Regions from separate parts of the Mycolicibacterium boenickei genome, predicted to be linked through region 1. Evidence: predicted binding sites of a transcription regulator. Region 1 holds the regulator's gene; each other region holds the start of a gene.
What was found. Region 1 encodes LexA, which represses DNA repair genes until DNA is damaged. Its sites were predicted from a motif close to CGAACANNTGTTCG; they were not measured.
Positions count from the first base shown of each region.

Region 2: G6N57_RS22740 (HNH endonuclease signature motif containing protein) is a predicted target of LexA. The motif match lies at 1,172-1,185, and genes of this name have one in related genera.
Region 3: G6N57_RS22935 (HNH endonuclease signature motif containing protein) is a predicted target of LexA. The motif match lies at 1,392-1,405, and genes of this name have one in related genera.

Region 1 covers NZ_AP022579.1:5,057,276-5,060,549, reverse strand. The annotation lists gene G6N57_RS24145 (LGFP repeat-containing protein) at 1-790, shown strand, start outside; gene lexA (transcriptional repressor LexA) at 848-1,567, opposite strand; gene G6N57_RS24135 (LysM peptidoglycan-binding domain-containing protein) at 1,766-2,302, shown strand; gene nrdR (transcriptional regulator NrdR) at 2,467-2,922, shown strand; gene G6N57_RS24125 (PhzF family protein) at 2,930-3,274, opposite strand, start outside.
Region 2 covers NZ_AP022579.1:4,773,349-4,776,622, reverse strand. The annotation lists gene G6N57_RS22750 (DUF2207 domain-containing protein) at 1-551, shown strand, start outside; gene G6N57_RS22745 (LemA family protein) at 545-1,081, shown strand; gene G6N57_RS22740 (HNH endonuclease signature motif containing protein) at 1,190-2,788, shown strand; gene fmt (methionyl-tRNA formyltransferase) at 2,973-3,274, shown strand, end outside.
Region 3 covers NZ_AP022579.1:4,815,804-4,819,077, reverse strand. The annotation lists gene G6N57_RS22935 (HNH endonuclease signature motif containing protein) at 1-1,387, opposite strand, end outside; gene G6N57_RS22930 (GntR family transcriptional regulator) at 1,654-2,409, shown strand; gene G6N57_RS22925 (4Fe-4S dicluster domain-containing protein) at 2,406-2,633, shown strand; gene G6N57_RS22920 (ABC transporter substrate-binding protein) at 2,643-3,274, shown strand, end outside.

The DNA of each region.
Region 1 (3,274 bases):
GGCGCGATTCGCCGAGGCGGGTGAGGACTCGGCCGGCGGCGCGGCGTCGCCGTACGACGGTCCCACCGATATCGCGATGCCGGTGAGCCAGTGGGCGGCTCCCCACCGACCGTCCGGCGGGTACGGATCCCCGGACGATGACGACGAGCCGCCGGAAGATGCCGCGCGGCTGGCCGGCCCGGAGTCGGAACGGGGCTTCGAGGATTACGACGACGGCTATCAAGACGACGACGATTACGAGGACGACGATTTCGAAGAGGACGACTTCGACGACGACGATTTCGATGAGGACGACGATCTCAACACGCCGATCGATGCGGACTTCGAGGAAGTAGCCGAGGGCGAAGACACCGAGGACGAGATCGAAGCGGAACTCGCAGACGACGCGGCCGATACCGCGGCGTTCGGTGGTGCGGCGGGCGGCGCGTCTCCGCAAGGGTTCGCGGCCCTCGGCGGGCTGGCGGTGCCGAGCGGCCTGGCTGTGCCGAGCGATCAGGACAACGTCGACACCGCGCCGACCCGGGTGATCACCGAGGCCGAGGCCTACGGCAGCGAGTCCCACAGCGGCCGCCATGCTGCCATCGAACTCGACGAGATCCCCAGTGCCACCGCGATCCACCTGCCGCTGGACGACCCGAACCGCGCGCCGGAGGGATACCCGATCAAGGCCGACACGAAGTCCGGCCGGTACTGGGCACCCGACAGCAGTGAGTACGACGACGCGGTGGCCGAGATCTGGTTCGCCAGTGAGGAATTCGCCCGCACCAACGGATTCGTGCGCACCGACTGAACTTGAGTCGGAAGGACCCGGCCACATCTCGATGCGGCCGGGTCTTGTCTGGGTTCGTCAGATCTTGCGGATCACGGTGACGACCTTGCCGAGCACCGCCGCGTCGTTGCCCGGGATCGGGTCGTATGCCGGATTGTGCGGCATGAGCCAGACCTGACCGCGGGTCCGCTTGAACGTCTTGACCGTGGCTTCGCCGTCGATCATGGCTGCCACGATGTCCCCGTTGTCGGCCACGCTCTGCTGGCGCACCACCACCCAGTCACCGTCGCAGATGGCGGCGTCGACCATCGAGTCCCCGACGACCTTGAGCAGGAACAGCGAGCCCTCGCCGACCAGTTCGCGAGGCAGCGGGAAGACATCCTCGACGGCCTGCTCGGCCAGGATGGGCCCGCCCGCGGCGATCCGCCCGAGCACCGGGACGAACGTCGGCTCGGGCAGTGCATCGGAGCCGGCCACATCGGTCGACACCACCGCGGCCGCCGGATCGTCGGCGCCGCGCACGTCGACGGCGCGGGGTCGGTTGGGGTCGCGCCGCAGGTAGCCCTTGCGCTCCAAGGTGCGCAGCTGATGGGCGACCGACGACGTCGAGGTCAAGCCGACCGCGTCGCCGATCTCGCGGATGCTGGGCGGGTAGCCGCGGCTGGTCACCGATGCCCGGATGACATCGAGAATCGTCCGTTGCCGGTCGGTGAGGCCGCCCTCGGCCCGGCGTGGGCCCGCGCCGTCCGATCCGGCCGGGGTGTCGGTGCTGCCGTCCCTGCTGCGGTCGTCGCTCATGAGGGCGAATGTAGTCGCTGGTCGAACATTAATCAAACATGTGTTCGACGCGTGTTGCGGGCGTGTCTGCAGGTGGGTGGTGCGCGGTGCCGCGTCGCGGGCGTCGGCGGACTCGGCCGCCCGAACTTGTCGGTGCCCTGTTCTATCGTTTGGCAACAGTTCGATCACATGTTCTATCCATCGAACACTTGAGCGACTATGTTCGAACACAAGAGCGAATACGTCTCACCGAAAGGCAGTCAGATGGCGATCATCGATATCCCCGCCGATAGCCGTTCCCGCGCTGTTCGGGCCACTCCGCGGTCGCAGTCGCCCCGCGCCCAGTTCGGTGCCGGTGCGCCCAGGCCGTTGCGCCGGGTCCAGCGGCCGGCGCCGTCCCGGCCGTCCGCCGGCTCGGTCCGATACCGCGGAACCGGAGTGCTGATGTCGCGGGCATCTCATCGCAGCCGCCCCATCACGCCGTTGACCACCGTCTTGTTGGCCCTGGTCGCCGCGGGCATCACCGTGTGGCTGGGCCTGGTGGCCCAACTCGGCGGGGTCGTCGGGACCGAGACGCCCACGCCGACCGAACTGGCGGTGGTCCAGGTGAAGTCGGGCGAAACGCTGCAGCAGGTGGCCCGGCGGGTCGCGCCGGACGCCCCGGTGGCCCGGGTCGTCGAGCAGATCCGTGATCTCAACCAGCTCGACTCCGCCGCCGTCGACGCGGGACAGACGCTGCTCGCCCCGGTTGGCTGAGCAGCGCGATGACCGCTGAATCGTCCTGGCTGCCAGTCACACTGGTCGGCGTCGGCGTGGGCACCTACACCCCACTGGACCCGGCGGTGAGTCTGCCGCGGGCAACGCGGGTACGCTCAAGGGCGCTCGAGCTAGTTGTCCGGCGGCATGACGAAGGAGCGGTAATGCATTGTCCGTTCTGCCGTCACCCTGATTCGCGTGTGGTCGATTCCCGCGAGACCGACGAGGGCCAGGCCATCCGGCGCCGGCGGTCCTGCCCGGAATGCGGACGCCGATTCACCACCGTCGAGACGGCCGTGCTGGCCGTGGTGAAGCGCAGCGGGGTGACCGAGCCGTTCAGTCGGGAGAAGGTCATTCGCGGCGTACGCCGGTCCTGTCAGGGCAGGCAGGTCGATGACGACGCCCTCAACGTTCTGGCGCAGAAGGTCGAGGACGCGGTCCGCGGGCTCGGCACGCCCGAGATCCCCAGCCACGAGGTCGGGTTGGCGATTCTGGGACCGCTGCGCGAACTGGACGAGGTGGCCTATCTGAGGTTCGCCTCGGTGTACCGGTCATTTTCATCAGCCGAAGACTTCGAACGCGAGATCGAGGCGCTGCGGGCCCACCGCGCCGAGGCGTAGTCCAGGTTCAGTCCAGCCGTGTGGTGCCGTCGGCGACGACGCGGCCGGCCAGGCGAACCCAACCTTCCGGACTCCAACGGGTCTCGATCACCGAGCCCTTGCCCTGGACGATCGTCAGATCGCGGCTGAGATAGTCGGTCATCCGCACTGCCGCCGCCCCCGTGGCCTCGTCTTCGGGAATCCCCAGGTGCGAGGCGAAGGACCGGGATCGCAGCGTGCCGTTCGGCTCATCGATCCAGGCCCATAGGTAGGCATCGTCGAAATCGTCGGGATCGGCGGCGAGTACCTCGTCGACCGAGGCCAGGTCGTAGATGGCGAACTCCGGTGCCCATTCCGAACGGGCGTTGACCAC
Region 2 (3,274 bases), 280 kb from region 1:
ATGTGGTGGCGTTCTTCGCCGCACTGGCCGGTTTCTTCCTGTGGTTCGGTATCACGTTGTGGGCGTTGCCCTTCGCGGTGTTCTTCCTGTGCTCGGTGCGTGGCTGGCGCGGCGGTGTGGGTACCCGACGAACGGCCGAGGGTCGGGAATTGTGGTCGCGGGCCGAGGGTTTCCACCGTCTGCTGTCGACCGATTCCGCGGAGACCAGATTCGACTTCGCCGCCCGCAAAGACCTCTACCTGGCCTACATTCCGTTCGCGGTGGCCGGCGGCACCGCCGCGTTGTGGGCCAAGAAGTACCAGGATTCCATGGGGGCACCGGCGCCCCAACCGGATTGGTACAACTCGTCGTCATCGTCGTCGGATACCAGCCACGGCTTCACCGGCGGATCCGGCGGCGCGGACTTCGACAGCTTCGAGTCGGCACTATCGTCATCGATCGGGGCATACACGGCCTCGCAGTCGTCTTCGTCCTCGTCGTCGGGCGGCGGGTCGTCGTCGTCCGGCGGCGGCGGGGGTGGCGGCGGAGGGGGAGGAGGTGGATCGTGGTGAGACTGCTGTTGATCGTGGTGCTGGCGCTCGCGGTCGCGGTATTGGTGGGGTTCGTCGTCGGCTACAACAAATTGCGGGCGGCCGATGTGCATGTCGCCGAGGCGTTGAGCGGCATCGATGTCGAGCTGACCCGCCGGGCCGCGCTGATCCCGGCGCTGGTGCAGACCGTGGCGACGTTCGCCTCCCACGAGACGGCCGTCCTGGGCCGGGTCAGCAGTGCCCAGGCGGCGCTGACCTCGGCGACCGGCGGGGCCTCGGTGCAACAGCGCAGCGCCGCCGAACATGATCTCGACTCGGCGTTGACCGGGGTGCTGGCGCTGGGATCGTCCTACCCGCAACTGAATTCGTCGAACAACTTTCTGAATTTGCAGGAGAACCTGGCCGACACCGAGAACAAGCTCGCATTCGCCCGGCAGTACTACAACGACGCCGTCGCCACCCTCAACCGGCTTGCCGGAACCATCCCGTGGGTGTACCTGGCGCCGCTGGCCGGGGTGTCGGAACGGGAGTACTACCGGTCGCCCCAATAAGCTTCGAGGCTCCAGGCAGCCTGAGCTCGCCGAAAAACTTTGGTCACTGTGGCCACGTCAGTCCCAAACTCGGTGTTCCTGTCAGTGTGTCGAACTAGTGTTCGAATCATGGTGATGGCGGGAGTGGTGCAGGGTCGGGAGGTGGTGCAGTCCGTGCTGGCCGGTCACCGTGCCGCGACCGCGGCGTTGGCCGATGTCGATTTCACCGGGTTGGACACCGCGGAGTTGTTGGCGCTGCAGTCCGCGCGGGAACGGCTCGCCCGTACCGAGGCGCTGATCGATCACCGGATCCAGGCCGCCCTGATGGCGCAGGCCAGCCCGCATGAGATCGGCGGGAAATCCTTTAAAGACGTACTGGCCACCCGGATGCGGATCAGCGGCAGGGAAGCTTCCCGGCGGGTGGCCGCCGCCGCCGCTCTCGGGCCGCGCTATGCCATCGGCGGTGAGGTGCTCGACCCGCTGTTTCCCGCGTGTGCCCAGGCGCTGCTGGCCGGCACGATCAACACCGACCACATCACCATCATCCGCGACACCGTGGCCAAGGCCGAAAAATACGTCAACACCGCCGAACTCGGCAAGATCGAATCCGACCTGGTCGCCGCCGCCACCCGCGACACCCCCGAAACCCTCAAAGCCGCTGCCGACAAACTGCTCTATCTGCTCAACCAGGACGGCGACTCGCCTGATGTCGCGGCGCATCTGCGGGGGTTGCGGATCGGCACACAGGACGCCGACGGACTGGTGCATGTCCAGGGCTGGCTGGACCCTGAGACCGCGGCGTACCTGACCACCGTCACCGGCGTCTGGGGTGCCCCGGGCATCAACAACCCCGCCGACCCCGAACCCATCCACAACCCCACACCCAACCCACTCGACGACCAGACCGAGACAGACGACGCCGCGCGCCAGACCGACACCCCTGCCGCTGAGGCCGGCGTGCCCGGGCCTGACGTGTCCGGGCCTGACGTGACCGACTCCGAGGCCGCCGTTCTCGTTGATGAGGAGACTGAACTCGACGCCTGCGAGGAGCAGCAGACCTCTCATGAGCAGGCCACGGCTCAAGCCGCACACGCCCAGCAGGCCGCCGCCGACCGGGACACCCGGACCCAAGCCCAACGCAACCACGACGCCCTCAAAGTCGCGCTACGGGAAGTCCTGATGTCCAAACGACTCGGCCAGCATGGCGGCCTCCCGGTCACCGTGGTGGTCTCCACGACCCTGGCCGAACTGGAAGCCGGCGCCGGCATCGCCGTCACCGGCGCGGGCCTGCGGATGCCGATGAACGACCTGATCCGATTGGCATCACACAGCTTTCACTACCTCACCGTCTACAAACGCCACACCGCCGAACCGCTATACCTGGCCCGCACCAAACGATTGGCCACCACAGCCCAACGCCTGCTGCTCTACAACCGCGACCGCGGCTGCACCCGCCCCGGATGCACCGCCGCGGCCGACCGCTGCGAGGTCCACCACGCCCGAGCCGACTGGCAACACGGCGGCCACACCGACGCCCCCGACCTCGCCCTGGGCTGCGGACCCGACAACCGCCTGGTCGGACTCGGCTGGACCACCACCATCGACCCCGACACCGGCCGCATCCACTGGCACCCAGCACCCCTGATGAACACCGGCCAAGACACCCTCAACCACCACTTCCACCCCGAAGAACTACTCATTCCCCCAGACGAAGCCGACGACGGGTAGAAACCGCCCGCTCAATCACAACCACGCTGACGCGCAGCATGATTGAAATCACCTATGTGCGGAATCGTGCCTGTGAACGCGGCTCTGCGGTGGCGCTGAGAACATCCGGATGCAAGTCCGCCGACCCGACATCGATGAGTCGACGTATTAGGGGAGCAGCGCCCTGGATACCTAGACTGTTTCGGTGCGTCTTGTCTTTGCCGGAACCCCAGAGCCCGCCCTCCCGTCGTTGCAGCGGCTGATCGACTCGCCCCGTCACGACGTGGTCGCGGTCCTGACCCGGCCTGACGCGGCCGCCGGGCGGCGCGGCAAGCCCGCACCGTCGCCGGTCGCGAAGCTGGCTCTCGAGCACGACATACCGGTGCTGCGCCCGGCCAAGCCCAACTCCGACGAGTTCATCGCCGAGCTGTCCGAGCTGGCACCCGACTGCTGCGCCGTCGTCGCGTACGGCGCGCTGCTGAGCGAACGCCTGCTCGCGGTGCCCGA
Region 3 (3,274 bases), 240 kb from region 1:
CGTCGGTGTGGCCGCCGTGTTGCCAGTCGGCTCGGGCGTGGTGGACTTCGCAGCGGTCGGCCGCGGCGGTGCATCCGGGGCGGGTGCAGCCGCGGTCGCGGTTGTAGAGCAGCAGGCGTTGGGCTGTGGTGGCCAATCGTTTGGTGCGGGCCAGGTACAGCGGTTCGGCGGTGTGGCGTTTGTAGACGGTGAGGTAGTGAAAGCTGTGTGATGCCAATCGGATCAGGTCGTTCATCGGCATCCGCAGGCCCGCGCCGGTGACGGCGATGCCGGCGCCGGCTTCCAGTTCGGCCAGGGTGGTGGACACGACCACGGTGACCGGCAGGCCGCCGTGGCGGCCGAGTCGTTTGGACATCAGCACTTCGCGTAGCGCGACTTTGAGGGCGTCGTGGTTGCGTTGGGCTTGGGTCCGGGTGTCCCGGTCGGCGGCGGCCTGCTGGGCTTGTTCGGCTTGCTGGGCTGGGGCCTGCTCATAGGGGGCGTCGGCCTTGGAGGCTTCGGGTTCGGGTTCGGCGGCCTCGACGTCGGCGCCGGCGGGCGCGGCACTGGCCTCGGAAGCGTCGGGGGCCTGGGAAGTGTCGGGGGTGTCGGTCTCGCGCGCGACTTCGTCGGGTGGGTCGTCGAGTGGGTTGGGTGTGGGGTTGTGGACCGGTTCGGGATCGGCCGGATTGTTGAGGCCCGGCGCACCCCAGACGCCGGTGACCGTGGTCAGATACGCCGCGGTCTCAGGGTCCAGCCAGCCCTGGACATGCACCAGCCCGTCGGCGTCCTGTGTGCCGATCCGCAACCCCCGCAGATGCGCCGCGACATCGGGTGAGTCGCCGTCCTGGTTGAGCAGATAGAGCAGTTTGTCGGCGGCGGCTTTCAGCGTTTCGGGGGTGTCGCGGGTGGCGGCGGCGACCAGGTCGGATTCGATCTGGCCGAGTTCGGCGGTGCTGACGTATTTTTCGACCTTGGCCACGGTGTCGCGGATGATCGTGATGTGGTCGGTGTTGATCGCCCCGGCGCCCAGCGCGGCGGCACACGCGGGAAACAGCGGGTCGAGCACCTCGCCGCCGATGGCGTAGCGCGGTCCGAGAGCGGCGGCGGCGGCCACCCGGCGGGCGGCTTCTTTGGTGCTGATCCGCATCCGGGTGGCCAGTACGTCTTTGAAGGATTTCCCGCCGATCTCGTGCGGGGTGGCCTGCGCCATCAGGGCGGCTTGGATCCGGTGATCGATCATCGCCTCGGTGCGGGCGAGCTGTTCGCGCGCGGACTGCAGTGTCAACAACTCCGCGGTGTCCAACCCGGTGAAATCGACATCGAGCAGCGCTGCGGTCGCGGCGCGGTGGCCGGCCAGCGCGGTCTGCACCACGTCCCGGCCCTGCACCACTCCCGCCATCACCATGATTCGAACACTAGTTCGACACGCTGACAAGAATCCTCAGATTGTGACTGGAGAGGCCAAAGAGGCCAAAGTTTTTTGCAGCCGGCGCAACGAGTTTCGATCATCGCGATTTGTAAATTCTGGTCCGGGCCGAGGTGGCGTAATACCGGCCGGTGCGGCGGTTTCGCCAGGTACGGCACTTTGGTCGGCGGCGCAATCGGTTAACCTGCGTCGACGGCGTATCGGCCGCACTGCGACGGCCCTGAAATGGCATTTACCTTGAGTGCGTGTCGCAGCCCGAAGCTCATCCCGTATCGCTGCCGAGTCGCCGCGCGCGTGCCGATCAGGCCCGCCAGGTGGCCGATGTGCTGCGTCATCAGATCTACGAGGGCACGTATGCCGGCGCCCTACCGCCGGAGGCGGAGTTGGCCGCCGAGTTCTTCGTGTCCCGCAACACCATCCGGGAAGCGCTTGCCGTCCTAAAGACCGAAGGCCTGATCGACCGCGGCACCAAGGTGGGCACGCATGTGGCGGCCCGCAAGTACGACCACGGTCTCGACGCGTTGGTGGGGCTGAAGGAGACCTTCAAGGACTACGGCGACGTCCGCAACGAAGTCCGTGCCGTGCAGCGGCTCTCGGCCCCGCCCGCGGTCGCCCGCAAGCTCGCCCTCGAACCAGGCGCCCAGGTGGTGTTCATCGAGAGACTGCGCTATCTCGCCGATCTACCGCTGTCGCTGGATCTGACGTACCTGGCCCCCGAGATCGGCGAGCAGGTCATCGGTCACGCGCTGGAGAGCAACGACATCTTCGCGCTCATCGAACGGGTCAGCGGGCACCGCCTGGGCGGGGCGAGCCTTGCGTTGGAGGCCGTCTCGGCCGATCCCCATACCGCCGCGACGCTGCAGGTGCCGGCCGGATCGGCACTGCTGATGGCCGAACGGCTCACGAGTCTGGACGACGGTACGCCCGTCGACCTGGAGTACATCAGGATGCGTGGTGATCGAATCACCATGCGCGGCAACCTCACTAGGAGAGATGCATGACGCTGGTCAATCAACGCGCCGATGTCCCGGTGACCATCGACGAGTCCCTGTGTATCGAGGGCTGCACATTGTGCGTCGACGTGTGTCCGCTCGATTCGCTGGCCATCAACCCCGCCAACGGCAAGGCCTTCATGCATGTCGACGAGTGCTGGTACTGCGGCCCGTGTGCGGCCCGCTGTCCCACCGGCGCCGTCACCGTCAACATGCCCTACCTCATCCGCTAGAGGACCCAAGTGAAAACAGCCCTGATCGCCCTGACCGCCGGTCTGACCCTCGCCGCGGCCGGATGCTCTCTCGATTCGGCGACGAAGTCTGCCGACACTGTCGACGTCGTCGTCGGCTACCAGTCCAAGACCATCAACACCGTCACCGCAGGCACGTTGCTGCGCGCCCAGGGGTATCTGGAACGCCGGCTGGCCGACATCACCACCCGCACCGGCACCAAGTACAACGTGACGTGGCAGGACTATGACACCGGCGCCCCGATCACCGCGCAGATGGTGGCGGAGAAGATCGACATCGGCTCGATGGGCGACTACCCGATGCTCATCAACGGATCCAAGACCCAGGCCAACGAACGCGCCAAGACCGAGATCGTTTCGGTCACCGGGTACAACCCGAAGGGCGCGCTGAACATGGTTGTGGTGGCACCTGATTCGCCGGCCAAGTCGTTGACCGATCTGGCGGGAAAGAAGGTCTCGGCGAGCGTCGGTTCGGCGGGCCACGGCATGCTGGTGCAGGCCCTCGGCAAGGCCGGCGTCGATGCCAAGACCGGTGTGGAGGTGCTCAACCAGCAACCTCAGGTCGGTGCTTCCGCGCTGGAATCCGGTCAGGTCCAGGCGCTTTCGCAGTTCGTGGCCTGGCC